DNA from 3 places in the Paenibacillus sp. FSL L8-0708 genome. Region 2 is predicted to be linked to each of the others. Evidence: a T-box and tRNA genes for the amino acid it is inferred to sense, from the RefSeq annotation. Region 2 holds a T-box; the other regions hold tRNA genes.
What was found. A T-box is a leader RNA that pairs with one kind of tRNA and senses whether it is charged. The one in region 2 lies ahead of metG (methionine--tRNA ligase), so its partner is inferred to be a tRNA-Met.
Positions count from the first base shown of each region.

Region 1: it has a tRNA-Met gene. The T-box ahead of metG (methionine--tRNA ligase) is inferred to sense a tRNA for this amino acid. The anticodon was not compared.
Region 3: it has a tRNA-Met gene. The T-box ahead of metG (methionine--tRNA ligase) is inferred to sense a tRNA for this amino acid. The anticodon was not compared.

Region 1 covers NZ_JBBPBC010000001.1:1,018,090-1,027,539, reverse strand. Annotated here, with positions in the region: gene glgP (alpha-glucan family phosphorylase) at 1-926, shown strand, start outside; gene katA (catalase KatA) at 1,189-2,646, shown strand; gene NYE58_RS04630 (sporulation protein Cse60) at 2,798-2,992, opposite strand; gene NYE58_RS04625 (GreA/GreB family elongation factor) at 3,389-3,844, shown strand; gene NYE58_RS04620 (YdeI/OmpD-associated family protein) at 3,914-4,378, opposite strand; tRNA gene NYE58_RS04615 (tRNA-Gly) at 4,480-4,550, opposite strand; tRNA gene NYE58_RS04610 (tRNA-Pro) at 4,563-4,636, opposite strand; tRNA gene NYE58_RS04605 (tRNA-Arg) at 4,669-4,745, opposite strand; tRNA gene NYE58_RS04600 (tRNA-Gly) at 4,756-4,830, opposite strand; tRNA gene NYE58_RS04595 (tRNA-Leu) at 4,838-4,922, opposite strand; tRNA gene NYE58_RS04590 (tRNA-Lys) at 4,938-5,013, opposite strand; tRNA gene NYE58_RS04585 (tRNA-Gln) at 5,021-5,095, opposite strand; tRNA gene NYE58_RS04580 (tRNA-Asp) at 5,112-5,189, opposite strand; tRNA gene NYE58_RS04575 (tRNA-Met) at 5,215-5,291, opposite strand; tRNA gene NYE58_RS04570 (tRNA-Met) at 5,363-5,439, opposite strand; tRNA gene NYE58_RS04565 (tRNA-Val) at 5,455-5,530, opposite strand; tRNA gene NYE58_RS04560 (tRNA-Glu) at 5,537-5,608, opposite strand; tRNA gene NYE58_RS04555 (tRNA-Ser) at 5,625-5,717, opposite strand; tRNA gene NYE58_RS04550 (tRNA-Asn) at 5,723-5,798, opposite strand; tRNA gene NYE58_RS04545 (tRNA-Ile) at 5,802-5,878, opposite strand; rRNA gene rrf (5S ribosomal RNA) at 5,936-6,052, opposite strand; rRNA gene NYE58_RS04535 (23S ribosomal RNA) at 6,126-9,052, opposite strand; rRNA gene NYE58_RS04530 (16S ribosomal RNA) at 9,315-9,450, opposite strand, start outside.
Region 2 covers NZ_JBBPBC010000001.1:5,469,436-5,478,885, forward strand. Annotated here, with positions in the region: gene NYE58_RS26130 (metal ABC transporter solute-binding protein, Zn/Mn family) at 1-493, opposite strand, end outside; gene metG (methionine--tRNA ligase) at 706-2,718, opposite strand; T-box leader at 2,766-3,026, opposite strand; gene yidD (membrane protein insertion efficiency factor YidD) at 3,067-3,330, opposite strand; gene NYE58_RS26145 (Fur family transcriptional regulator) at 3,333-3,794, opposite strand; gene NYE58_RS26150 (stalk domain-containing protein) at 4,014-6,245, opposite strand; gene NYE58_RS26155 (sensor histidine kinase) at 6,592-8,361, shown strand; gene NYE58_RS26160 (response regulator) at 8,374-9,450, shown strand, end outside.
Region 3 covers NZ_JBBPBC010000001.1:6,646,387-6,655,836, reverse strand. Annotated here, with positions in the region: gene NYE58_RS31185 (DUF2614 family zinc ribbon-containing protein) at 1-2, opposite strand, end outside; gene NYE58_RS31180 (nucleotidyltransferase-like protein) at 130-1,008, shown strand; rRNA gene NYE58_RS31175 (16S ribosomal RNA) at 1,434-2,991, shown strand; rRNA gene NYE58_RS31170 (23S ribosomal RNA) at 3,254-6,180, shown strand; tRNA gene NYE58_RS31165 (tRNA-Asn) at 6,241-6,316, shown strand; tRNA gene NYE58_RS31160 (tRNA-Ser) at 6,320-6,412, shown strand; tRNA gene NYE58_RS31155 (tRNA-Glu) at 6,431-6,505, shown strand; tRNA gene NYE58_RS31150 (tRNA-Val) at 6,561-6,636, shown strand; tRNA gene NYE58_RS31145 (tRNA-Met) at 6,654-6,730, shown strand; tRNA gene NYE58_RS31140 (tRNA-Asp) at 6,756-6,833, shown strand; tRNA gene NYE58_RS31135 (tRNA-Phe) at 6,844-6,919, shown strand; tRNA gene NYE58_RS31130 (tRNA-Thr) at 6,948-7,023, shown strand; tRNA gene NYE58_RS31125 (tRNA-Tyr) at 7,029-7,114, shown strand; tRNA gene NYE58_RS31120 (tRNA-Trp) at 7,121-7,194, shown strand; tRNA gene NYE58_RS31115 (tRNA-His) at 7,218-7,293, shown strand; tRNA gene NYE58_RS31110 (tRNA-His) at 7,337-7,412, shown strand; tRNA gene NYE58_RS31105 (tRNA-Gln) at 7,432-7,506, shown strand; tRNA gene NYE58_RS31100 (tRNA-Gly) at 7,513-7,587, shown strand; tRNA gene NYE58_RS31095 (tRNA-Cys) at 7,597-7,670, shown strand; tRNA gene NYE58_RS31090 (tRNA-Leu) at 7,685-7,763, shown strand; gene NYE58_RS31085 (AraC family transcriptional regulator) at 7,900-8,655, opposite strand; gene NYE58_RS31080 (BMP family ABC transporter substrate-binding protein) at 8,983-9,450, shown strand, end outside.

The sequences.
Region 1 (9,450 bases), 4.5 Mb from region 2:
GTGACCAGATGGAGCGGATCGGCGGCGAGCCATTTAATATGACGGTTGCAGGTCTAAGACTATCACGTATTTCCAACGCAGTAGCCCAGCTACACGCCGATACGGCTAATAAAATGTGGAAGGAAGTAGCCGGAAGATCAGAAATTATAGGCATTACTAATGCCATCCATACTCCTACCTGGGTAGATGATAGAATGACGCAAGCCTACGAACAGGATGGTGACTTATGGGCAGTGCATAAAGAGATCAAGGGCGAACTGATCCAGTTCATCAAAGAACGTTCCGGCATTAGCTTAAATGCTGACAATCTACTCATCGGCTTCTCACGCAGAGCTGCTCCATATAAACGAAGCGACCTGATCTTCTCGCAGCCAGAAATTATCGAACCTTATCTGGAGTCTGGAAAGATACAAATTGTATTCTCCGGCAAAGCGCACCCACTCGATGATAACGGTAAAAAAATCGTCAGTAACCTAGTAGCGATGATGAAAAAGTATCCAAAGAGTGTTGTGTTCCTCGAGAATTACGATATGACGATTGGCGCCCAGCTGACGCGCGGTGCTGATATTTGGCTCAACAATCCACGCAGACCATTGGAAGCCAGCGGCACCTCCGGGATGAAAGCAGCTATGAACGGTGTATTGAACTGTTCTATTCTGGATGGCTGGTGGCCGGAAGCCTGCATCGATGGTGAGAATGGCTGGCAGATTGGAGACGGCTTCGAAACTACAGACTTTGAGGTGCTGGATAAGCATGATAGTGATGCACTGTACGACACCTTATTGAAACGTGTACTCCCAACCTTTTACGAGAATCGTGAACAGTGGGTACAAATGATGAAAAAGAGTATCGAAACCACCCGTACGGAGTTTGCCACCAAAAGAATGTTAGATGAATATTACAACAGAATGTACATTAAAGCCTAAGTACAAGAACCGAATATCTTCTATATCAAAAAATGCAGCGCACCCCTTCAGTGATGGTAGGGATGCGCTGTTTCTTTTTTAATTCTGCTAAGTAATTAATCACTTTGTCTATCATATATATCTGAATGTGCCAACGCTGGAATGACGATTACCACATATTGTAATGAGTCAATTATTTAAAAAGTGTTGCAATTTCTCTAAAAAACATTAATATAGAACTTATACTAAATCTAAAATCAAATCTCACGAGGTGATTCTATTAATGAGCTCCAATAATAATAATCTTACAACCAGCTGGGGTGCTCCAGTAGGCGACAATCAGAATTCAATGACAGCCGGTGACCGCGGTCCCACTTTACTGCAAGATGTCCATTTGCTTGAGAAATTAGCCCACTTTAACAGAGAACGTGTTCCTGAACGTGTCGTTCATGCTAAAGGTGCTGGCGCTCACGGGTATTTTGAAGTTACAAAGGATCTAACCCAATACACAAAAGCTAACTTTTTGTCTGAAGTAGGCAAACGTACACCGTTGTTCATTCGTTTTTCTACTGTAGCTGGTGAATTAGGTTCTGCTGATACCGTACGCGACCCTCGTGGATTTGCCGTGAAGTTCTATACTGAAGAAGGAAACTATGATCTCGTAGGTAACAATACGCCTGTATTCTTCGTTCGTGATGCGATTAAATTCCCGGACTTTATTCATACACAAAAACGTGATCCACAGACACATCTGAAGAACCCGAACGCTGTATGGGACTTCTGGTCTTTATCGCCTGAATCTCTGCATCAGGTAACGATTTTGATGTCGGATCGCGGAATTCCAGCTACGCTGAGACATATGCATGGGTTCGGTAGCCATACCTTCAAGTGGGTAAATGCCGAGGGCAATGCAGTCTGGGTGAAATACCATTTCAAAACAGAACAAGGCATTAAAAATCTAGATGCAGACCTTGCTGCCAAAATCGCTGGGGAAAACCCGGATTATCATACAGAGGACTTGTTTAATGCTATTGATAAAGGAGATTTCCCTGCTTGGAAGCTCTACGTGCAAATTATGCCAATCGAGGATGCGAAGACTTACCGTTTTGATCCATTTGATGTAACAAAGGTCTGGTCGCAAAAAGATTATCCGTTAATCGAGGTTGGACGTATGGTATTGGATCGCAATCCGGAGAACTACTTTGCTGAAGTAGAACAAGTTACATTCTCCCCCGGCTCTTTCGTTCCTGGTATTGAAGCTTCGCCTGATAAATTGCTACAAGGCCGTCTGTTCGCTTATGGTGATGCACACCGTCACCGGGTTGGTCCCAACCATAACAGTTTACCTATCAACCGTCCAAAAGTAGAAGTGAAGAACTATCAACGTGATGGTGGTATGGCCTTGGGCAACAATGGCGGTTCCGGTGCCTATTACGAGCCTAACAGCTTAGGAGGACCTAAAGAATCACCGCAGCATAAAACATCGCCGTTCGAAGTCTCTGGTTATGCGGATAGTGTCTCCTACAATAGTGACGATCACTATACACAACCAGGTGACTTGTACCGTCTAATGTCTGAAGAAGAACGTACCCGTCTAGTTCAAAATATCGTTGGCGCTATGACTCCTGTTGAAAGTAACGATATCAAACGTCTCCAGATTGAGCATTTCTTTAAAGCTGATCCAGACTTGGGACAGCGTATCGCATCCGGTTTGGGTTTATCTGTACCAGACGGAATGTAAGATTGTAAATGCACTTATAAACTAAAGAGGACCTTTGCCCGTAGATGGGAAAGGTCCTCTTTTTGCTAATTAGCTGAAAACATAATAAATGATGACAATCACAACGCCCAGCGTGGAGACAATGGATAGACATGAAAAAAACGTGTTCCAGTTATTGCCTTTCATTTGTCTTATACACGACCAGTATAGTGGTTCTTTGGTGCTCTGCCCCATCACGTGATGATTTAACTACCGAACCGTAACAGATATTCACAATCTGTTCCTCCCGTAGTCCTGCCAGGAACTCATTAGCTTTATTCTCTGCATAAGAATTATCAGCATCTACAAACTCTTTAACTTGAATCATCCTGATCTCCTCCTTTAATAAATTAAGTAGTTATTTTATAGTTCTGGAATCTATATGTGAACTCAACGAAATGTACATGGCGTATCACTCCCCAGGTAACAATTAATGTAAAAATATCTTCAAAATACAGTATAGGCATTTCGCAGTTTTCTACGAAATGCCTATGCATCAGCCTATCATAGCACCCAAGTATGTAATAGTCAAAGGTTTTCATTACAATATTTAGAAGGTTTTAATTCCCCTTTTAAAATGGATTGGATTTACAAATAGAAGCTGGTATACTGATCAGAAGGTCTCCATTGGGGGACCTCTATTTGTATAGGAGGGATTTTAAGATGGCAACACACCATAACAGGTTTACAAGGAATGTGCTACTTAGAGGGGGTGAAATCTACTATGAACCATAGTCTTATCTATGAAGGCTCACGGACACAGCTGCTTCAGCAGCTTATCTATTTTGATGAGGAAAAAATCGCATTTCTAAATCAGTACTTTCCGGTACGGAGCAAGGATAGAAGCAACGCTGAAACGCTGTTATCCCGTTATTGCTCCGAGCTGGAACAATTACTAACTGAGTTCAATGGTGAAGATTTAAATTCACAGGTCTTTATCGGAAGTCAGCTGCAGCTTCGTTACTTGGACGATAATACTACAGATATCTATACCATCGTATTTCCTAACCAAGCAGAACCTAACGATAACAAGATTTCTATGTTGTCACCTATAGGCATGCAGCTGCTGCTGGCTGAGCTCGGCAGTACTTGTCAGCTAGCGATTCCTTCAGGTCAACTAGAGGTGAAGATCGAAAGCATTAAGTTCGTGAATAATGGTGAAGTAGGCGTTCTTATATAAGGACGATCCCTTATATACCCGCTACAGCAGCGTCCCTTTCCAGATATTAAGGAGGAGGACGCTGTTCTATTATTTAAGCCTCAAACCTTCTTCCAGCTTATTAACTGACTTCTGGATCCTTGCTGCTCTGGTTTCCGGTCTTTTCGCCCCTTCGATCCAGCTCACATATTCCTTCCGATAGGAATAAGCCAAGCTGTTATAATATACCTCTGCCTGCTCATTGCTGCTTAGTGCGTCCAGAAAATCTTCTGGAGCTTCTATCTCCCGCAATTGATGATCTTGTTCCATTGTCACCCGAACTATATCTCCAGGTTGAGCATGGGCTAAGTCTCGCAGTTCTTTTTTCACGACCATAAAATGTTTCCCATTACCATGCGGCATGAGTGTTCCTCTATAGGGAATGTCATTCAGGCTTCCTTTAACTTGTATCCTTGATTTAGTTTCATATATTTGTTCAGCGTCAAAAGGAACCGTAAGATATGTCCAACTCCCATTCATATCTGGTCTGACTAACCTTGCTTCAAATTCAAACATTGGCCCCTCCTCAAATAAAATCTCTAGTTCCTATTGTATCCATACGTGCTTAACTATACAAAAAAACACCCGCCTAATACCGGCAGGTGTTTCTCTTTATAAGCGGGTGATGGGAATCGAACCCACGCTATCAGCTTGGAAGGCTGAAGTTCTACCATTGAACTACACCCGCAAAGGTATAAAATCGGGATGACACGATTTGAACATGCGACCCCCTGGTCCCAAACCAGGTGCTCTACCAAGCTGAGCTACATCCCGTTAACAATACTATAACTGCTTAGTAATAAAAATGGCGCGCCCTGAGAGATTCGAACTCCCGGCCTTTTGATTCGTAGTCAAACGCTCTATCCAGCTGAGCTAAGGGCGCAAAATCTATATGGAGCGGACGACGGGAATCGAACCCGCGACCCTCGCCTTGGCAAGGCGATGCTCTACCGCTGAGCCACGTCCGCAAAAACATGGTGCGCGTGAAGGGACTCGAACCCCCACGTCGTGAAACGCCAGATCCTAAGTCTGGTGCGTCTGCCAATTCCGCCACACGCGCACACTTTAAACAAAATGGTGAGCCATGAAGGACTCGAACCTTCGACACCCTGATTAAAAGTCAGGTGCTCTACCAACTGAGCTAATGGCTCTCATAAATGGCTGGGGATATAGGATTTGAACCTATGCATGACGGAGTCAAAGTCCGTTGCCTTACCGCTTGGCTAATCCCCAATAATAATTAACTAAATGGCGGAACCGACGGGATTCGAACCCGCGATCTCCTGCGTGACAGGCAGGCATGTTAGGCCAACTACACCACGGTTCCATAGACATAATGCATAAGTGTAAATTGGTTGCGGGGGCAGGATTTGAACCTGCGGCCTTCGGGTTATGAGCCCGACGAGCTACCGGGCTGCTCCACCCCGCGTCATTAATTAGTATATACTATTCATTTTCACCATACCAGCTTATCCCTAAACATAATGTATAAGAGTAAATTGGTTGCGGGGGCAGGACTTGAACCTGCGACCTTCGGGTTATGAGCCCGACGAGCTACCGGGCTGCTCCACCCCGCGTCAGTGAAAATAATATGGTGGAGGCTGAGGGGATCGAACCCCCGACCCTCTGCTTGTAAGGCAGATGCTCTCCCAGCTGAGCTAAGCCTCCATGATATGACCCGTATGGGATTCGAACCCATGTTACCTCCGTGAAAGGGAGGTGTCTTAACCCCTTGACCAACGGGCCATGCTAATAATTTTTATGGCGGAGAGAGAGGGATTCGAACCCTCGAGACGCTTGTGGCGCCTACACGATTTCCAATCGTGCTCCTTCGGCCAAACTCGGACACCTCTCCATAAATGGCTCCCCGAACAGGACTCGAACCTGTGACAACTCGATTAACAGTCGAGTGCTCTACCAACTGAGCTATCAGGGAATATGGTGGGCCTTAGTGGACTCGAACCACCGACCTCACCCTTATCAGGGGTGCGCTCTAACCAGCTGAGCTAAAGGCCCTTCTAAGACATATTAATATTAAGGGCAAAAAAAATACCACGGGTAATGTGGTTGTCCGCTTGGCGGCGTCCTACTCTCCCAGGACCCTTCGGTCCAAGTACCATCGGCGCTGGAGGGCTTAACGGTCGTGTTCGGGATGGGTACGTGTGGAACCCCTCCGCTATCGCCACCAAACGGGCATTTACAGCGTAAATGCTCAGGCTTGATGCCTGAAAACTGAATCCGAAACGAATCTGCATTCTACATATAGGATAAGCCCTCGACCGATTAGTATTGGTCAGCTCCATGCATTGCTGCACTTCCACCTCCAACCTATCTACCTCGTCGTCTTCAAGGGGTCTTACTAATTGGGAAATCTCATCTTGAGGGGGGCTTCACGCTTAGATGCTTTCAGCGCTTATCCCGTCCGTACGTAGCTACCCAGCCATGCTCCTGGCGGAACAACTGGTGCACCAGCGGTACGTCCATCCCGGTCCTCTCGTACTAAGGACAGCTCCTCTCAAATTTCCTGCGCCCACGACAGATAGGGACCGAACTGTCTCACGACGTTCTGAACCCAGCTCGCGTACCGCTTTAATGGGCGAACAGCCCAACCCTTGGGACCTACTTCAGCCCCAGGATGCGATGAGCCGACATCGAGGTGCCAAACCTCCCCGTCGATGTGGACTCTTGGGGGAGATAAGCCTGTTATCCCCAGGGTAGCTTTTATCCGTTGAGCGATGGCCCTTCCATGCGGTACCACCGGATCACTAAGTCCGACTTTCGTCCCTGCTCGACTTGTAGGTCTCGCAGTCAAGCTCCCTTATGCCTTTGCACTCTGCGAATGATTTCCAACCATTCTGAGGGAACCTTGGAACGCCTCCGTTACTCTTTAGGAGGCGACCGCCCCAGTCAAACTGCCCGCCTGACACGGTCCCCGTACCCGATTAGGGCACTAGGTTAGAACCTAGATACGATCAGGGTGGTATCCCAACGGCGCCTCCACCGAAGCTTGCGCTCCGATTTCTACGGCTCCCACCTATCCTGTACAGATCGTACCCAAATTCAATATCAAGCTGCAGTAAAGCTCCATGGGGTCTTTCCGTCTTGTCGCGGGTAACCTGCATCTTCACAGGTATTAAAATTTCACCGGATCTCTCGTTGAGACAGCGCCCAAGTCGTTACGCCATTCGTGCGGGTCAGAATTTACCTGACAAGGAATTTCGCTACCTTAGGACCGTTATAGTTACGGCCGCCGTTTACTGGGGCTTCGGTTCATAGCTTCGGGTTACCCCTAACCACTCCCCTTAACCTTCCAGCACCGGGCAGGCGTCAGCCCGTATACTTCGCCTTGCGGCTTCGCACAGACCTGTGTTTTTGCTAAACAGTCGCTTGGGCCTTTTCACTGCGGCCCCCTCGTGCTATTCACACTACCGGGGCACCCCTTCTCCCGAAGTTACGGGGTCATTTTGCCGAGTTCCTTAACGAGAGTTCTTCCGCGCGCCTTAGAATTCTCTTCTCGCCTACCTGTGTCGGTTTGCGGTACGGGCACCTTCTCCTGGCTAGAGGCTTTTCTTGGCAGTGTGAGATCATGACCTTCGCTACTATAATTTTCGCTCCCCATCACAGCCCAGCCTTATCGATGTGCGGATTTGCCTACACATCAGCCTCACTGCTTAGACGGACATCCATCAGTCCGCGTCACTACCCTCCTGCGTCACCCCATCGCTCATAGCGGATTACGGTGGTACAGTAATTTCAAACTGTTGTCCTTCGACTACGCCTTTCGGCCTCGCCTTAGGTCCCGACTTACCCTGAGCGGACGAGCCTTCCTCAGGAAACCTTGGGCTTTCGGCGGATCAGATTCTCACTGATCTTTTCGTTACTCATACCGGCATTCTCACTTGTGTAGTGTCCAGCGCTCTTTTCAGTACACCTTCAACCCCTACACAACGCTCCCCTACCCCAGATACATACGTATCTAGCCATAGCTTCGGTGGTGTGTTTAGCCCCGTTACATTTTCGGCGCAGAGTCACTCGACCAGTGAGCTATTACGCACTCTTTCAATGGTGGCTGCTTCTAAGCCAACATCCTGGTTGTCTGTGCAACTCCACATCCTTTCCCACTTAACACACACTTGGGGACCTTAGCTGATGGTCTGGGCTGTTTCCCTTTTGACAATGGATCTTAGCACTCACTGTCTGACTCCCGGCAATAAGTATATGGCATTCGGAGTTTGACTGAGCTTGGTAATCCTTGCGGACCCCGCACCCAATCAGTGCTCTACCTCCACTACTCTTATACCGAGGCTAGCCCTAAAGCTATTTCGGGGAGAACCAGCTATCTCCGAGTTCGATTGGAATTTCTCCGCTACCCCCACCTCATCCCCGCACTTTTCAACGTACGTGGGTTCGGGCCTCCAGTGCGTGTTACCGCACCTTCACCCTGGACAGGGGTAGATCACACGGTTTCGGGTCTACGTCCACATACTAATTCGCCCTATTCAGACTCGCTTTCGCTGCGGCTCCACCTTCTCGGCTTAACCTTGCATGTTAAACGTAACTCGCCGGTTCATTCTACAAAAGGCACGCCATCACCCATTAATAGGGCTCTGACTTTTTGTAAGCACACGGTTTCAGGTTCTATTTCACTCCCCTTCCGGGGTGCTTTTCACCTTTCCCTCACGGTACTGTTTCACTATCGGTCGCCAGGTAGTATTTAGCCTTAGCAGATGGTCCTGCTGGATTCATACGGGGTTTCACGTGCCCCGCACTACTCGGGATCCGTCTCGGAGAGAACACAGTTTAGGTTACAGGGCTTTTACCTCTATCGCGGGCCTTTCCAGACCTCTTCGCCTACCATATTCCTTTGTAACTCCATGTGAGACGTCCCACAACCCCTAAGAGCAAGCTCTTAGGTTTAGGCTGTTCCGCGTTCGCTCGCCGCTACTGACGGAATCACTATTGTTTTCTCTTCCTCAGGGTACTTAGATGTTTCAGTTCCCCTGGTCTGCCTCTACATTTCCTATGTATTCAGAAATGAGTAACTGCGAATTACCACAGCTGGGTTTCCCCATTCGGACACCCCCGGATCAAAGCTTGCTTACAGCTCCCCGAGGCAGTTTCGTTGTTCGCCACGTCCTTCGTCGGCTCCTGGCGCCTAGGCATCCTCCGTGTGCTCTTATTAGCTTAACCTTGATTTTTCCGCAGGAAAATATCATACGATGACATTCTCTTTGGAATCATCTCACTAATAACATTTACTTGTTTACACAAGTTGCTAAAAGATGTTCTAAAACGCAAATTCGTTTCGGTATCCAGTTTTCAAGGATCAAGTCTTACTTGAGAGCTTAAACTCTCAAAACTGAGCAACGAGTGAGTAACAGGCCTAAACCTGAGTTTTGGAAGCTGAGCTTCCGATTTGAATGTTCTCATTGCAGAGAACGATTCTCCATAGAAAGGAGGTGATCCAGCCGCACCTTCCGATACGGCTACCTTGTTACGACTTCACCCCAATCATCTACCCCACCTTCGGCGGCTGGCTCCCTTGCGGGTTACCCCACCGACTTCGGGTGTTGTAAACTCTCGTGGTG
Region 2 (9,450 bases):
TTACCCAAGTATGCGGGTCTGTATGCAGGCTGTCTCCTGAGGCATTACTGTTATGATCCGTGTCCTCATTTTGATGAGACTCTTCCTCACTTGCCCCATGATCATGCCCGTCATCTTCATCGGTCATGATATAATCAATACCTTGACTTACTTCAACCGCCTTAACTTTACTGCTGCTATCAAGGCCTTTTAAAAAGTTAGGAACCCAGCCTTCTAAGCCTGCACCGTTATATAGAAATAGCTGTGCCTTAGAAGTGTTGATAATGTCTTGACTGCGCGGTGTCCAATCATGTGGCTCCACACCCACTGGAAGCAGGTTAATAGCATTGATATCTTCCCCGCCAATCTCCTTAGCAAACTCGTAAATAGGATAAAAGGTTGTAACTACATTTACTTTCCCTTCAACTATACTTCCACTGCTCTTAGGTCCGCATGCACTTAGTGTAAATACCAGTACCAGTGCAAGGACGAGCAAACTTATACGTGATTTCATTGCCGCCATTATATTGATCTACCCCTCAAATCGTAAATTTTACTATTAGTAGTATAATAGTAATCGTTACGATAAGTCAACAAAGAAACCTCACTCAGAAGAAAGACGGTATCGTCCTTTATAAAAAAGGAATGCTCCCACAACCAACCCGGCTGAAGGAGCATTCCTTTGTTCAAGCAACCTCATTAAAAAATTTCTACAACAATATTGTCTTATTTCACTACTGCTCCGTTTGGCATGCTGTCCGGCACGGTAGCGATCGTTAGCTGGTCACCTTTAGAAGCCGCCAAAATCATCCCTTGGGACAACTCCCCACGCAGCTTCACCGGTTTAAGGTTTACGATACAAATCACTTTACGTCCCACCAGCTCTTCCGGTGTATAGAATTTCGCGATACCAGAAACCACTTGACGTTGTTCATAACCCAGATCCAGTTGCAGCTTCAGCAGCTTGTCAGCTTTTTTCACTGGCTCTGCAGCAATAACCTGAGCTACCCGCAGCTCTGCTTTAGCGAAATCGTCAATGCCGATTTCCTCTTTATGCTCTTCCACTGGCTCGGAGTCCGCAGCAGCAGGAGCAGCCGCTTCCGCCACTTCAGCCGCAGCTTTACCAGCGCCCATAGCCTCGGCAATATAAGCTACCTCTTGCTCCACATCCAGACGTGGGAAGATTGGATTGCCTTTCACCAGCTTTGTTCCTGCCGGAATCAGGCCAAAGGTCTTACCGCTATCCCAAGTCGTTAACTCACCAGGCTCAATACCCAGCTGTTCCCAGATTTTCGCTGGTGTTTGTGTCAAGAACGGCTGCAGCAGGATTGAAGCGGTACGCAGACCTTCCACCAGATGTCTCATCACAGAAGCCAGCTCGGCGGTTCTATTTTCATCTTTGGCAAGCACCCAAGGTTGTGTCTCATCGATATATTTGTTGGTGCGGCTAATGAATATTCCGATAGCTGTCAGCGCCACGGAGAACTCCATTTTTTCCATAGTTTCTTCTACTTTGGCATAAGTATTCTCAGCCGCAGCTTGAAGCTCACCATCAAATGCTGTTACATTTCCTTCATATGCCGGAATCTCGCCTGCAAAATACTTTTCAACCATAGCCCCTGTACGGTTCAACAGGTTACCAAGGTCGTTGGCAAGATCATAGTTAACCCGGTCTACAAAGCTTTCCGGTGTGAACGTGCCATCCGAACCAAACGGTACTTCGCGCAGCAGGTAATAACGTAATGCATCCAAGCCATAACGATCAATCAGTGTCACAGGATCAACTACGTTACCTTTAGATTTCGACATTTTTCCATCTTTCATGAGCAACCAGCCATGGGCAAATACCTTTTTCGGAAGGGGTTCACCAAGCGCCATCAGAATGATCGGCCAGTAAATCGTATGGAAACGAACGATTTCTTTACCAACGATGTGTACATCCGCAGGCCAGAACTTGTCATACAAGGTGCGATCCTCGGAACCATAACCCAGCGCAGTAATATAGTTAGTCAAAGCATCAATCCACACGTACACGACATGCTTCTCGTCGCCCTTAACTTTTACGCCCCAATCAAAGGTTGTGCGGGAAACTGCAAGGTCTTCCAGTCCGGGTTTGATGAAATTGTTAATCATTTCGTTCTTACGGGATTCCGGCAAAATAAACTCTGGATTCTCCTCGTAAAATTGCAGCAAACGATCCGCATATTTACTCATCCGGAAGAAATAACTTGCTTCCTTCACCAGCTCAACCGGGTGGCCGCTATCTGGGCTTTTTGCACCAGTAATCACACCGTTGTCATCACGCACTATATCAACTAATTGCGTTTCTGTGTAAAAGGTTTCATCTGGGATACTATACCAGCCTTCATATTCACCTTTATAGATGTCTCCTTGCTGCAGCAACCGATCAAAAATATCCTGTACCACTTTTTTATGACGCTCTTCCGTAGTACGGATGAAGTCATCGTTCGAAATGTCCAGCTTACGCCATAGCTCCTTAATACCAACAACAATGTCGTCTACGAACTGCTGAGGGGTCTTTCCTGCTTCCTCTGCCTTCCGCTCGATCTTTTGTCCATGTTCGTCTGTACCGGTTAGATAACGCACTTCGTAGCCGCGCAGACGTTTGTAACGGGCCATTGCGTCTCCTGCCACGGTTGAATAAGCATGTCCGATATGTAGCTTGTCACTTGGATAATAAATTGGTGTCGTTAGGTAAAACGTTTTTTTCTCACTCATTCAGTAATCATCCTTTCTTATTAAAAAACAAAAAACTCCCGCCCCCATAATGGGGCGAGAGTATAACTCACGCGATACCACCCAAATTTCCTGTCTCTTCACAGAGCGCAGGCTTCGCCAGTTCCCTCGCGGGAACTGTCCATTAACGCTGGATCACGCTGTTATCTTACGTGAACCACAATTGCAGTTCCCGCTCGAACACAGTTCCTCCCGGACCATATTCAATCTAACGCTCCATACCGGATTTCAGCATATTCCGGCTCTCTGTAATGGACGTAACGATTTACTTATCCGTTCTTCGGAATTCATACTATTACTTGTGAATATACCCAATGGTAAGGCCCCATGTCAAGTCGCAGGGGCAGAATCCTTCTCAGCAGATTCATCTTGTAGAGGCGGCACAGGATCAAGTCCTCCAGGATGAAAGGGATGACATCTGGCAATCCGTTTAGCTGCAAGCCATGAGCCTTTCAATGGACCATGGACTTCAATGGCTTCCAGGGCATAGGCAGAGCAGGTTGGATAGAAGCGGCAGGTTGCAGGTTTAATAGGGGAAATGTACCTGCGATACACCCGAATAGGCGCCTGAATCGTTCTGCGTAGGGTCACCATTTCTAAAGTCCCTTTTGTTTATCTGATGCTGCAACTAATTCTTCTTCCCGGTTCTCTTCACATTCTTTGCAATAACCGAACACCTCAAATTTATGCTTGACTACCCGGAATTGATCGGGTGTATCCGTTAAATTCATCGGGCAGAAATTAATCGGGTAGGTCTTTTGGCATTGAAGGCAGATCATATGATGGTGATGATCCTGATGATTGCAGCTTCCCTTGAACTTCACTCCGTCTTCAAAGACAATCTGTTCAAGCACACCAAGCTCTTCCATTACACGAAGATTGCGGTACACCGTATCAAAGCTAAGTCCGCTATACTTACGGCCCATATGCTCATATACATCCTTCGCTGACAAATATCCCTTATTCTCGCCGAATAACTGGGCAAGCGTTTTGCGTTGGTCGGTGATTCGCAGTCCTTGCCCCGACATGACTTCTAATATTTGTTCTGTCGACAGCATACGCTCATCTCCCATAAGATCAGTTCATTTATATTTCACTCTCTTAATAATGCCCCAAAATAAATGCCCCGTCAATGAAGCACCATGAAGCACCCCTACGCACCTCTGAATTATTATGTTTACACAAAAGCCCGGCTGCGTATTCCTTGACGGAATATTCAGCCGGGCTTTTAATGTAGATAATTCCCCAATAGAGCTTATAGGGATATTCCTATTCTGTTATTTCTTTGCTGGAAGTGGAGTGATGAGGAAATTGACCGGCAAGTTACTGCCTGAAGCTGCTGTGAATAAAATCTCCACAGAACCTCCATACTCACCACTACGATAAACCACACTGTTCATATCAGCATTCGAGAGACTTCCCACGCTTGGCATATGCACGATTTGGTTATTAACCATAACCGGCCCCATATAGTTACCGCCACGTGGATTAAACGTAATCAATGAGTTTGGTGCAACATTTTCGAATCTGATCTTGTATAATACCCCGAAATTACCGGCATTGGATGCTTCCGTACCTGCCATTGGGTCTACGCCAGCCAGGTTCTTATCACTGTAATTATCGCCTAGCAGAAGTTTTGCAGGAGCTTTCCCTACCTCATCGCTAACCGTGATAATACGAGTAGAATCTTCGTAAGTTCCCCGATTATGCACTCCGTCTCGATCCAGAATTGGAAGTGTTGGAAGTGTAGTCAGTGGATCTTTTTTCGCATCAATCAACATGACGTTATAATCGATTGGATAATCACTAAATAAGTCCGCTTGAAGTGAAACAATTTCACTTGGTTTCATCGCAATTTTGTTAAGATCGGTCAGAATTGAGACGCTTTCCCCTGGTTGCAGAACAATCGTTTTATAATGTTCATTTGTAAGCATTGACTTCCAGTAACGTTCTACAGACATTTTACCGGTTGCTTCTGGGAATGTGTTTGGCCCTGCAAATCCAACATACTCTGTTGTAAGCGTCGTTGGGTACAGATTGTTATTCGTAGCAATTACATAAACCTTCGCATTAATGTTCAGGTTGTTCTTATGGTGGACTAAGAATCGTGTTTTACCTAATGAAGTCTCACGATAAGTAACACCTTCTGTATACACCGTTTCTGGACTGTTGCTGCGAATTAGTTTATAAGGCTCGGAAGAAAGATTATAAGCTACTTGCTGCCAAGTCGGAACCATTGATCCATCGATGCTAAACACACTGCCCGGAGATGCAAATAATCTGTTGAAATCTTCTTTACTGTACAAGATTTCATCCGAAATATTAACGGTTTTCTCAAAGGTGCTGATCGCGCCGTGTGAATCTTTTACTTGGACCGCAATTGTCGCTGGTCCCGGAGTAAAGAAAGCCTCTGCCTTGTTCGTCCAAGTTACGGTAATTTCATCACCATCAGGATCGTTACTTAGATCGGTATAAGTAATCATTTCACCCATCTTATATGAATCCTTGTCTGTAGTGAAATTAGCAACAGGAGGTGTATTAGGTTTAAGCACTGTGATGGTCATGGAGTAAGGATCACTCCACTGTTGATTCGCATCCATTACGGAATAGGTTACTACATAATATCCTGGTTGATCATAGATATCCTGCTTGTTACCTCCCCAGCTTTCATTCACAATAGCTATACCATTTGGTGAAGAACTGGAGGTTACGAAATTCACAGGTTCGCCGGCGTAAATTTCAGTTGGCACTGTGAAAGAAGCTTTAGGTTTGTTGTTTAATGTAAGGATTACTCGCTTTTGTACATTATCAACAGTATAAGGAATGCCCAGTGCCCCAGTTATGGATGTCAATGGAACCATGAAAGTACCCTTGTATTGGTAAGATGGACCTTTCATTGTCTTCTTTACACCATTAACTGTATAGACCTTGCTGTCGGTCTTAAAGCGCATAACGTCGCTTCCCTTGGTAACAATGGTTTCTTTCGTTTTATAATCATAAACGTATTTCACGCCTACACGTTCTACCATAGCCCGGATCGAAACGTAGGATACGCCGTTTTTCACTGCCATAGGCTGATTAGCCAAATATTCCTGGCCGTTCTGATACATTTTGTTGCTGTTCATCATAAGGATAAGCTGATTGCTAACCGCAGCACGAGCACCATCTGTTGTTGTAGTAGTATCTGTAGTAACACCAGGTGTTGCAGTTGGAAGCGGAGTTGCTGTAGGTGCAATTGTTGCTGTAGGTGCAATTGTTGCTGTAGGTTCAACTGTCTCTGCAGGAATTGGAGTTGGTGTCGGTGACACTACTCCTCCTGGTGTCTCCGTCTGCAATGGCGGCAATGGATCAGTAGATTCTGGCATTACCTCCGGCGCAGCTGAAACAACTGTTCCTACTACAGTAGTATTACTTGGGGTATTATTGACAGCTTCAGCAAAAGCCGGTACTGCCGCGGCGGCCTGAGATACGGCCAAAACAGCAACTAACGTTAACTTTTTCAAATCCATGATATAACTCCTCTGCTCCTATTTGTAAATATAAGTAGGTCTCTGTCTTTTTCATACTCCTCTTATATTCCCCGCAAAATGCTGCCACCCACGGTAGGGCGGCAAAAAGCTTTTGCCACGATCGTCATAACAAACATAGTATTAGACGCATACCACCATAAAAAGTTTCATTATTAAGTAAAGAAAGATTAACGCTGTATTAAATAACGTTGGACAACCACGCTGTTTCCCCTGAAAAAAATGAGATTTTTTCTATAAATATGTTTATTTTTCGTCTGCCTATATTCGCTTTCATTTGCTTTTGTTACAATGTATGGAAGAATATCTTTTACATGCGAGGGATAACATGTCCAAAAAAATCTCCATCCTCGTTCAATTAATCATGGGCTTCTCTCTAATCATCTTCACCATCGTAGGATTTACCATTTTTTTGTCCTACCGTTCTTCCTCTCAAGCTGTTCTAAACCGCTCCAACCAATATATCCTGGAATCCGTAAAGCAACTTCAAGGTAAAATGGACGCAATTCTTCAGGATAACGATAAGCTTTCTTCTACGATCATGTTCAGTCCCTTGATTCAAGAAACCTTGGGAGACTTAGCGTTGTCACGTTCACCTCGTACAGACGCCATGGAAATCACTCGGTACATAGATCAACAGACACGTTCCATAAACTCTGACATCCAGTTCAAGCTGCTCGGGCTGTCCGATGATCAGGTGTATACCAACAGCAGTTCCTTAAAGGTCATCTGGGACAGCGAAAAGGAAATCCGCGATGCCTATTGGTTTCCGGCTATAGCACAGAATAAAGGCCGAATGGTCTGGTTCGGTGTAGATGTATGGCAGAACGGTAATATTCCTGTGGTGATGGGAGCCAGACAAATTAATGATTGGAATGATCTAAACCGGTTAGGAACCCTGTTTCTTGTTCTCCCTGTCGAGGTCATCCATAACGCTGTCAGCCAATTTCACCTTGGAAAAAATGAGAAAATCCAAGTTGTTGATTCATTTAATACCATTGTCTATTCCACAGATCCAAAAGAAATTGGACTCTATATGAACGACGGGCTTCTAAAACAATTCAGCAATCATAAAGCCAGAATCATTCCACAAAAAATAAACTCACGCAATCTGTTCGTATCCTATGCCTATTCCGACTATAGCGAGTGGAGCGTTTTTGCTTACATTGATTCTAAAGACGCTGTTAAAGATTTAAATACGATTCGCCGGAATATTATTTTAATTGGCCTGCTGGGGATGGGTGCTGCCCTACTATTTACTTTCTTTTTTTCTTGGACCCTATCCAAGCCACTTCGTAATCTGGCAACCAAGCTGAGCAATGTCGAACGGGGAACTACTTTACCTTTTGTAAAAACAACCATGAACAAAGAAATGGCTATCCTATATTCAAGCTATAATTCGATGCTCCAAAACCTGGATCATACTATCGCTGACCTATCCAGCAAACAAATCAGTGAAAAGCAAGCTCAGATCGTAGCACTCAAAGCACAATTCCGCCCGCATTTCCTTTATAACACTTTGAATACAATCTATTGGTCGCTCGCCAACAAACGCATGCAGGATGAGTCCCAAATGGTACTCGCTCTAAGTGACCTGCTTCGCTATAGTATTGACCGCGGATCCGAATTCGTTACAGTTGAGGAGGATTTAAAGCAATTAGAACGATTCATTTTTCTCCAGAAGCTGCGCTACGAGGACAAATTGCAGATTGATCTTTTTGTAAATCCTGAGGTTATGAATGGCCAGCTTATGAAATTAACCCTTCAGCCACTTGTCGAAAATGCCATTACTCATGGACTTGAACCCACACTTCGGGAAGTATGGCTAATTCGCATACGCGCCTATAGTGAAGGAACATCTTTGGTGTTAACTGTAGAAGACAACGGGGACGGCATGAGCGAGGAAAGTATGGCAGATGCATTAGTCGGCGGTGAGGTTAATCCGGAGAAGCTGCTTCATACCGGAATTGGACTATCCAATCTAAATCATCGCATAGAGCTAATCTACGGACAGGAATTTGGTCTACAGCTATCAACAAGCGAACTGGGTGGCTTATTTGTGAAGGTCACTGTTCCATTACAGTATGATCAAAGTTAAGGGGGCACAACGATGAATGTGTTAATCGTGGACGACGAAAGTTTTGTTCGCCGTTCTCTGTCAGAAATGCTGGGAAGTGCGAATCACAACTTTAGCATTATTGGCTCGGCAGAGAACGGTTTAGAGGCTGTGCAACTGTTAAAAGAGCATATGGTTGATCTGGTGATATCCGATATACGAATGCCCGGTATGGATGGGCTGGAACTTGCAAAACATATCCATGAATGTTATCCAGACACTGAAACCGTGCTGCTCACAGGTTATCAGGATTTCACCTATGCCAGTCAAGCCATCCGTTATGGTGTAAAGGAATATTTGGTTAAACCAAATTCAGTAGAACATATTCTTGAGGTCGCAACAGGCGTATATGAACGTCTTCAATTGAAGAAACAGCAAAGGCAATTAACGCATCTGAGAGAAAAAAACCTTCGGGAGAAACGCTTATCTGATCTTCTTTACGGCATCCCGTTACCCTATTTTGAAGAACAACTTATTCCTCCTTTTCATTCCTTTGTAGTCGTAACCGTAAACCATCTTGGAGTGGGCATGCCCCAGAACTGGTCGGAACAAGCCATGTATGCAGCGGTCGTTAATATATTAGAAGAATGTTTTGCGCTGTACGCCAATGTTGTTGGCATTCAAGAGGAGCAGGAAGCCATCATGCTATTATTCTATCCCCTTGAGCAGCCTAACGGCGTTGATGAGGTATTGACACAAGAGCTGCTGCATAAGCTGTCGGGTATTCTGAAATCGCCATTTTGTGCAGGGGTCTCCAACCCTCACTATCAATTGGGGGCACTCGCGACCGCCTATCATGAGAGTCTGGAAGCTTGTCAGCAGGTCAAAAAAGAGAGTACGCCATCCGTTATCTTTTTCAGAGACCTCTCCGTGCATTCGGCTTCTCCACAGCTAGCTGAACAACTACAAGTAAAGGCAACACGCAGGGTAATCTCTATGATGATTGAGGTTATGAATTCCCGGCTCCAAGAAAATCTCTCCCTCAAAATGATCGCAGACGAACTGTATATGAATCCAACGTATCTCGGCCGATTGTTTAAAGATGATGTTGGGGAACCTTTCTCTAGCTTT
Region 3 (9,450 bases), 1.2 Mb from region 2:
ATGAGTGTTTGCTCCTAACTAAATATAGTTGGGTTGTCCAGAAGGAACTGTCTTTCATATGTAGAATAATAATTATAACTGAATTATAACTGACTGGACGCAAAATCGCCAAATTTAATGGAGGGAAGCATGGAATTGTCCAATGTAACTTTGTTGAGTGGAGAAACGTTTGATGAGAATGTTTTAGGAGCGGTCGTTTTGCGGCAGAATGGGGATATTCCGTTTCAAAGCGCACTTCTTCAAGATTTTGATATGGTAGTGTTAGTATTGCATGAAGAACAGGATAGAGAGCATATTGTTCGCCATACCATTGCCGGTGACCAACGGACCCAGTCAGTCCATATCGGCCTTTTTGCTTTGGAGCAGGCTGTTATGGCAGGGGATAATAACGAACTTCTTATCAGTTTGATGAGGGGGGAAGTGATCTGGGACCCCAAGGGAATACTCGAGGAAATGCGCCGCGAGATATTACAATTTGAAGGACCGATTAAGGAACGGGTCGCATTTATGGAGTTTGCTCGCTTTTTGCATATGTATGTGAAATCCAAGCGCTATATAGAGGCTGGCTTTATTATGGATGCTTACAACTGTGTATTGATAGCTTTATATCATTGGGCAAGAATAGAAGTGAGTGAAGTGGGTGCTTTCCCCGAGCCGGCTATTTGGGAGCAGGTTAAAAGTATGAATACCTCCGTTCATAAACTTTATGAGGAGTTAACGGTCAGTACTGAGACCTTAGAGCAACGTGTGGAGCTTGTGCTTCTTGCATGTGAATTTGGGATTATGTCCAAAATGACGGACTGTTGTCTATTGCTCTTTAATATTTTGAATAGCCGTAAGGAAGCATGGAGCATTAAAGAATTACTGCAGCATTCAGGTCTGAGTCAATTAGAGTCTGAACTACCCCTTGTTTTACGAAAGCTGGTTTCTCGTTCGCTAATCCGAGAGATTACATCTTGGGCTGATGTTCACGAGGGAGAAGGGCATGCGATCCGCTATACATTATAGAGATGAATTAGATACAGCAGAAGATGATTAATTATAGAGAGATGAGCAAGGATAGGGAGAGGCTGAGCACTCTCTTTTTGTTTGTTTACTAATATGAAACGCTCATATTTATTCGGAAAAATTAATGGTTGACTCTTTCCTTGTTCATGTGTTAAATTATAACTCGTCCCTCTGACACAGAGATGTGCTTTCGAAAACATTCGAAAGACAACCAAAAAAAGAAATTAAAAAAAAGGTTGACTAAAACGAGGACGCTGTGATATATTATAAAGGTCGCTGCTGAACAACACATCGACGAAATAAACAGCTTGATCTTTGAAAACTGAACAACGAGTGAGTAGGAAATCACGTAAGTGAAATCCAAAATTAGAGAATTAATTTTCTCGTCAGATGTTTCAAAATGAGCATATCGCTCTTTTCAATACTAATTGGAGAGTTTGATCCTGGCTCAGGACGAACGCTGGCGGCGTGCCTAATACATGCAAGTCGAGCGGAGTCATTTTGAAAGCTTGCTTTCAAAATGACTTAGCGGCGGACGGGTGAGTAACACGTAGGCAACCTGCCCTTCAGACTGGGATAACTACCGGAAACGGTAGCTAATACCGGATAATTTCTTTTTTCTCCTGAGAGAAGAATGAAAGACGGAGCAATCTGTCACTGAGGGATGGGCCTGCGGCGCATTAGCTAGTTGGTGGGGTAACGGCCCACCAAGGCGACGATGCGTAGCCGACCTGAGAGGGTGAACGGCCACACTGGGACTGAGACACGGCCCAGACTCCTACGGGAGGCAGCAGTAGGGAATCTTCCGCAATGGGCGAAAGCCTGACGGAGCAACGCCGCGTGAGTGATGAAGGTTTTCGGATCGTAAAGCTCTGTTGCCAGGGAAGAACGTCCGGTAGAGTAACTGCTACCGGAGTGACGGTACCTGAGAAGAAAGCCCCGGCTAACTACGTGCCAGCAGCCGCGGTAATACGTAGGGGGCAAGCGTTGTCCGGAATTATTGGGCGTAAAGCGCGCGCAGGCGGCTATTTAAGTCTGGTGTTTAAACCTTGGGCTCAACCTGAGGTCGCACTGGAAACTGGGTGGCTTGAGTACAGAAGAGGAAAGTGGAATTCCACGTGTAGCGGTGAAATGCGTAGATATGTGGAGGAACACCAGTGGCGAAGGCGACTTTCTGGGCTGTAACTGACGCTGAGGCGCGAAAGCGTGGGGAGCAAACAGGATTAGATACCCTGGTAGTCCACGCCGTAAACGATGAGTGCTAGGTGTTAGGGGTTTCGATACCCTTGGTGCCGAAGTTAACACAGTAAGCACTCCGCCTGGGGAGTACGGTCGCAAGACTGAAACTCAAAGGAATTGACGGGGACCCGCACAAGCAGTGGAGTATGTGGTTTAATTCGAAGCAACGCGAAGAACCTTACCAGGTCTTGACATCCCTCTGAATCCACTAGAGATAGTGGCGGCCTTCGGGACAGAGGAGACAGGTGGTGCATGGTTGTCGTCAGCTCGTGTCGTGAGATGTTGGGTTAAGTCCCGCAACGAGCGCAACCCTTAACTTTAGTTGCCAGCAAGTAATGTTGGGCACTCTAGAGTGACTGCCGGTGACAAACCGGAGGAAGGTGGGGATGACGTCAAATCATCATGCCCCTTATGACCTGGGCTACACACGTACTACAATGGCCGGTACAACGGGAAGCGAAGCCGCGAGGTGGAGCCAATCCCATCAAAGCCGGTCTCAGTTCGGATTGCAGGCTGCAACTCGCCTGCATGAAGTCGGAATTGCTAGTAATCGCGGATCAGCATGCCGCGGTGAATACGTTCCCGGGTCTTGTACACACCGCCCGTCACACCACGAGAGTTTACAACACCCGAAGTCGGTGGGGTAACCCGCAAGGGAGCCAGCCGCCGAAGGTGGGGTAGATGATTGGGGTGAAGTCGTAACAAGGTAGCCGTATCGGAAGGTGCGGCTGGATCACCTCCTTTCTATGGAGAATCGTTCTCTGCAATGAGAACATTCAAATCGGAAGCTCAGCTTCCAAAACTCAGGTTTAGGCCTGTTACTCACTCGTTGCTCAGTTTTGAGAGTTTAAGCTCTCAAGTAAGACTTGATCCTTGAAAACTGGATACCGAAACGAATTTGCGTTTTAGAACATCTTTTAGCAACTTGTGTAAACAAGTAAATGTTATTAGTGAGATGATTCCAAAGAGAATGTCATCGTATGATATTTTCCTGCGGAAAAATCAAGGTTAAGCTAATAAGAGCACACGGAGGATGCCTAGGCGCCAGGAGCCGACGAAGGACGTGGCGAACAACGAAACTGCCTCGGGGAGCTGTAAGCAAGCTTTGATCCGGGGGTGTCCGAATGGGGAAACCCAGCTGTGGTAATTCGCAGTTACTCATTTCTGAATACATAGGAAATGTAGAGGCAGACCAGGGGAACTGAAACATCTAAGTACCCTGAGGAAGAGAAAACAATAGTGATTCCGTCAGTAGCGGCGAGCGAACGCGGAACAGCCTAAACCTAAGAGCTTGCTCTTAGGGGTTGTGGGACGTCTCACATGGAGTTACAAAGGAATATGGTAGGCGAAGAGGTCTGGAAAGGCCCGCGATAGAGGTAAAAGCCCTGTAACCTAAACTGTATTCTCTCCGAGACGGATCCCGAGTAGTGCGGGGCACGTGAAACCCCGTATGAATCCAGCAGGACCATCTGCTAAGGCTAAATACTACCTGGCGACCGATAGTGAAACAGTACCGTGAGGGAAAGGTGAAAAGCACCCCGGAAGGGGAGTGAAATAGAACCTGAAACCGTGTGCTTACAAAAAGTCAGAGCCCTATTAATGGGTGATGGCGTGCCTTTTGTAGAATGAACCGGCGAGTTACGTTTAACATGCAAGGTTAAGCCGAGAAGGTGGAGCCGCAGCGAAAGCGAGTCTGAATAGGGCGAATTAGTATGTGGACGTAGACCCGAAACCGTGTGATCTACCCCTGTCCAGGGTGAAGGTGCGGTAACACGCACTGGAGGCCCGAACCCACGTACGTTGAAAAGTGCGGGGATGAGGTGGGGGTAGCGGAGAAATTCCAATCGAACTCGGAGATAGCTGGTTCTCCCCGAAATAGCTTTAGGGCTAGCCTCGGTATAAGAGTAGTGGAGGTAGAGCACTGATTGGGTGCGGGGTCCGCAAGGATTACCAAGCTCAGTCAAACTCCGAATGCCATATACTTATTGCCGGGAGTCAGACAGTGAGTGCTAAGATCCATTGTCAAAAGGGAAACAGCCCAGACCATCAGCTAAGGTCCCCAAGTGTGTGTTAAGTGGGAAAGGATGTGGAGTTGCACAGACAACCAGGATGTTGGCTTAGAAGCAGCCACCATTGAAAGAGTGCGTAATAGCTCACTGGTCGAGTGACTCTGCGCCGAAAATGTAACGGGGCTAAACACACCACCGAAGCTATGGCTAGATACGTATGTATCTGGGGTAGGGGAGCGTTGTGTAGGGGTTGAAGGTGTACTGAAAAGAGCGCTGGACACTACACAAGTGAGAATGCCGGTATGAGTAACGAAAAGATCAGTGAGAATCTGATCCGCCGAAAGCCCAAGGTTTCCTGAGGAAGGCTCGTCCGCTCAGGGTAAGTCGGGACCTAAGGCGAGGCCGAAAGGCGTAGTCGAAGGACAACAGTTTGAAATTACTGTACCACCGTAATCCGCTATGAGCGATGGGGTGACGCAGGAGGGTAGTGACGCGGACTGATGGATGTCCGTCTAAGCAGTGAGGCTGATGTGTAGGCAAATCCGCACATCGTTAAGGCTGGGCTGTGATGGGGAGCGAAAATTGTAGTAGCGAAGGTCATGATCTCACACTGCCAAGAAAAGCCTCTAGCCAGGAGAAGGTGCCCGTACCGCAAACCGACACAGGTAGGCGAGAAGAGAATTCTAAGGCGCGCGGAAGAACTCTCGTTAAGGAACTCGGCAAAATGACCCCGTAACTTCGGGAGAAGGGGTGCCCCGGTAGTGTGAATAGCACGAGGGGGCCGCAGTGAAAAGGCCCAAGCGACTGTTTAGCAAAAACACAGGTCTGTGCGAAGCCGCAAGGCGAAGTATACGGGCTGACGCCTGCCCGGTGCTGGAAGGTTAAGGGGAGTGGTTAGGGGTAACCCGAAGCTATGAACCGAAGCCCCAGTAAACGGCGGCCGTAACTATAACGGTCCTAAGGTAGCGAAATTCCTTGTCAGGTAAATTCTGACCCGCACGAATGGCGTAACGACTTGGGCGCTGTCTCAACGAGAGATCCGGTGAAATTTTAATACCTGTGAAGATGCAGGTTACCCGCGACAAGACGGAAAGACCCCATGGAGCTTTACTGCAGCTTGATATTGAATTTGGGTACGATCTGTACAGGATAGGTGGGAGCCGTAGAAATCGGAGCGCAAGCTTCGGTGGAGGCGCCGTTGGGATACCACCCTGATCGTATCTAGGTTCTAACCTAGTGCCCTTACCGGGTACGGGGACCGTGTCAGGCGGGCAGTTTGACTGGGGCGGTCGCCTCCTAAAGAGTAACGGAGGCGTTCCAAGGTTCCCTCAGAATGGTTGGAAATCATTCGCAGAGTGCAAAGGCATAAGGGAGCTTGACTGCGAGACCTACAAGTCGAGCAGGGACGAAAGTCGGACTTAGTGATCCGGTGGTACCGCATGGAAGGGCCATCGCTCAACGGATAAAAGCTACCCTGGGGATAACAGGCTTATCTCCCCCAAGAGTCCACATCGACGGGGAGGTTTGGCACCTCGATGTCGGCTCATCGCATCCTGGGGCTGAAGTAGGTCCCAAGGGTTGGGCTGTTCGCCCATTAAAGCGGTACGCGAGCTGGGTTCAGAACGTCGTGAGACAGTTCGGTCCCTATCTGTCGTGGGCGCAGGAAATTTGAGAGGAGCTGTCCTTAGTACGAGAGGACCGGGATGGACGTACCGCTGGTGCACCAGTTGTTCCGCCAGGAGCATGGCTGGGTAGCTACGTACGGACGGGATAAGCGCTGAAAGCATCTAAGCGTGAAGCCCCCCTCAAGATGAGATTTCCCAATTAGTAAGACCCCTTGAAGACGACGAGGTAGATAGGTTGGAGGTGGAAGTGCAGCAATGCATGGAGCTGACCAATACTAATCGGTCGAGGGCTTATCCTATATGTAGAATGCAGATTCGTTTCGGATTCAGTTTTCAGGCATCAAGCCTGGTATGAATATTCCCTGATAGCTCAGTTGGTAGAGCACTCGACTGTTAATCGAGTTGTCACAGGTTCGAGTCCTGTTCGGGGAGCCATATGGAGAGGTGTCCGAGTTTGGCCGAAGGAGCACGATTGGAAATCGTGTAGGCGCCACAAGCGTCTCGAGGGTTCGAATCCCTCTCTCTCCGCCACAAATTTTTAATTAGTATGGCCCGTTGGTCAAGGGGTTAAGACACCTCCCTTTCACGGAGGTAACATGGGTTCGAATCCCATACGGGTCACCAAATTTTCACTTGATTTATCCTAGTGGACTTTGGTACAATAACAATTGTTGTTTATGGAGGCTTAGCTCAGCTGGGAGAGCATCTGCCTTACAAGCAGAGGGTCGGGGGTTCGATCCCCTCAGCCTCCACCATAACACTTTCTTACTGACGCGGGGTGGAGCAGCCCGGTAGCTCGTCGGGCTCATAACCCGAAGGCCGCAGGTTCAAATCCTGCCCCCGCAACCAATTAACTTAAGCAATTATATCTTTTGGAACCGTGGTGTAGTTGGCCTAACATGCCTGCCTGTCACGCAGGAGATCGCGGGTTCGAATCCCGTCGGTTCCGCCATTTTCATCATGGCTCGGTAGCTCAGTCGGTAGAGCAGAGGACTGAAAATCCTCGTGTCGGCGGTTCGATTCCGTCCCGAGCCACCATTTATCATCACAAAAGAATGAGTGCCATGCCGGTGTAGCTCAATTGGTAGAGCAACTGACTTGTAATCAGTAGGTTGGGGGTTCAAGTCCTCTCGCCGGCACCATCCTTGGAGGATTAGCGAAGTGGCCAAACGCATCAGACTGTAAATCTGCTCACGTGAGTGTTCGGTGGTTCGAATCCATCATCCTCCACCAGTTTTTAGGGGCATAGTTTAAAGGTAGAACAACGGTCTCCAAAACCGTTGGTGTGGGTTCAATTCCTGCTGCCCCTGCCAAGTTCTTTCTAAAGTTTAATATGGCGGCCGTGGCGAAGGGGTTAACGCACCGGATTGTGGTTCCGGCATTCGTGGGTTCGAGACCCATCGGCCGCCCCATTTACTTTAAAATGAATAATGGCAACAATATCAACTTAATATGGCGACTGTGGCGAAGGGGTTAACGCACCGGATTGTGGTTCCGGCATTCGTGGGTTCGAGACCCATCAGTCGCCCCATTTTACTTTAAAATGTTATTGGGGATTAGCCAAGCGGTAAGGCAACGGACTTTGACTCCGTCACTCATAGGTTCGAATCCTATATCCCCAGCCATTTTATGCGGACGTGGCTCAGCGGTAGAGCATCGCCTTGCCAAGGCGAGGGTCGCGGGTTCGATTCCCGTCGTCCGCTCCAAGTTTTCATGGCGCCATAGCCAAGTGGTAAGGCAAAGCTCTGCAAAAGCTTTATCCCCAGTTCAAATCTGGGTGGCGCCTCCATTTAGTTCATATGTGCCGGCGTGGCGGAATGGCAGACGCGCTCGACTCAAAATCGAGTGGGAAACCGTGGAGGTTCGAGTCCTCTCGCCGGTATCTTAAAAAGGTTTGTAAGAATGCTTTTATAAGCAATCTTACAAACCTTTTTTCTTTATGTCCTTGGGTTTACAGCAGTAAGCCGTTGAATAGAGAGTTTCTCTATTTCAACGGCTTTTTTTAATCTGATTAGTGATTAACCTGATTGATTATTAATGCGGAATGCTCGCGGGGTATGACCTATTTCTCGTTTGAACATATTGCAGAATTGGGCATCGTTCACAAAACCTGCAGCAGCAGATACTTCAGAGATTTGCATCTGAGTATGACGTAATAGAGACTTTGCATAATCCAGGCGTTTTAACAGCAAATACCGCAGGGGTGAAGACCCGAAACGTTCTTTAAATAGATGGCGAAAACGATCGTAACTATATCCGGACATTTCTGATAGTGTTTCGACGGACAATTTATGGCGATAATGCTCATTCATATAATTAAGGACATATTGTACTCGATCTTCTGTTGGGGATTGATATCCAGAGGCACTAAGAAGCCTCATAAGATGGACGGTAATCTCGCTCATTTGTAGGTTTAGAAGCTCAGAGAATCCGTCTTGCTTGCGTGTAAACTCTGCTTTCATTCGCAGCAGGATTTGAAGAACGGTCTGATCTTTATCATCTTCATATACGCCGAGCAGATTACTCATATTAGGGTGTTCTGAGTGGAAGCCTACAAATAATACATTTGCATCCTCACGGTGGTGCTCGTCATGTTTATGATTGGGTGGCACAAGCGCGAAAGAAGAGGAGCGAAAATGGTAACTTCGTGGGCCAACATTGGTTGTCCCTACCCCCTGTAAATAATAGACTAGTTCGTAGCATTCATGCTGGTGTGGAGGGATATAAGTATTTAGCTCATGTGTGGCACTTACAATATATAGAACACGATCCATGATGATCCTCCAATACTTATGTTTTAGCCGAATCGTACAAAACAATGACCGAAATCATATAATTATTTTTAATAATATTTGTTATGATCGTATCAATAAATCCGAAAGTTCGCAACCTGACTGGCCATCTCGTTCGGAAATAAAGCGGATTATTAATAATAATGGTATTTTTATTGCTATTTTTGAGCCTAAACGTTAAATTTATTACTTTTAATGATACTTTATTTGGAAAAAAGAGAATTTCCATTTGAACCGTGAATTATACAATGGGTGAAGATGGGATTCTGCGGATTACTAACCAACTAAAATTAGGGGTGGAATAGAGTAATGAATAAAAAAGTTCTTTCTTTGTTGTTATTAATGGTGATGGTTCTGGTCACAGCATGTGGGAATAACACGTCCAATAACGGTTCTTCTGCGAATACTGGATCAAACGCTGCTGAGGGTGGAGAAACAGGTGCAGGGGATAAACTCAAGGTTGTATTGCTGATTCCGGGGACACTTGGGGATAAATCATTTTTTGATTCCGCTAATAACGGCTTGCAAAAGGTTAAGGATGAACTTGGTGCAGAAACAAAGGTTGTTGAAATGGGCGTTGATAAAACGAAATGGGAGCCTACATTTAACGATATCGCTTCCGAGGATTGGGATGTAATTATTTCTGGCGGTTCTGAAATTACAGAGATGTTTAATGCAACGGCAGAATTGTATCCAGACAAAAAATTCATTAATTATGATACCGACATCGATGAAGCACCAGATAACATGTACAACATGTCTTATGCGACAAATGAA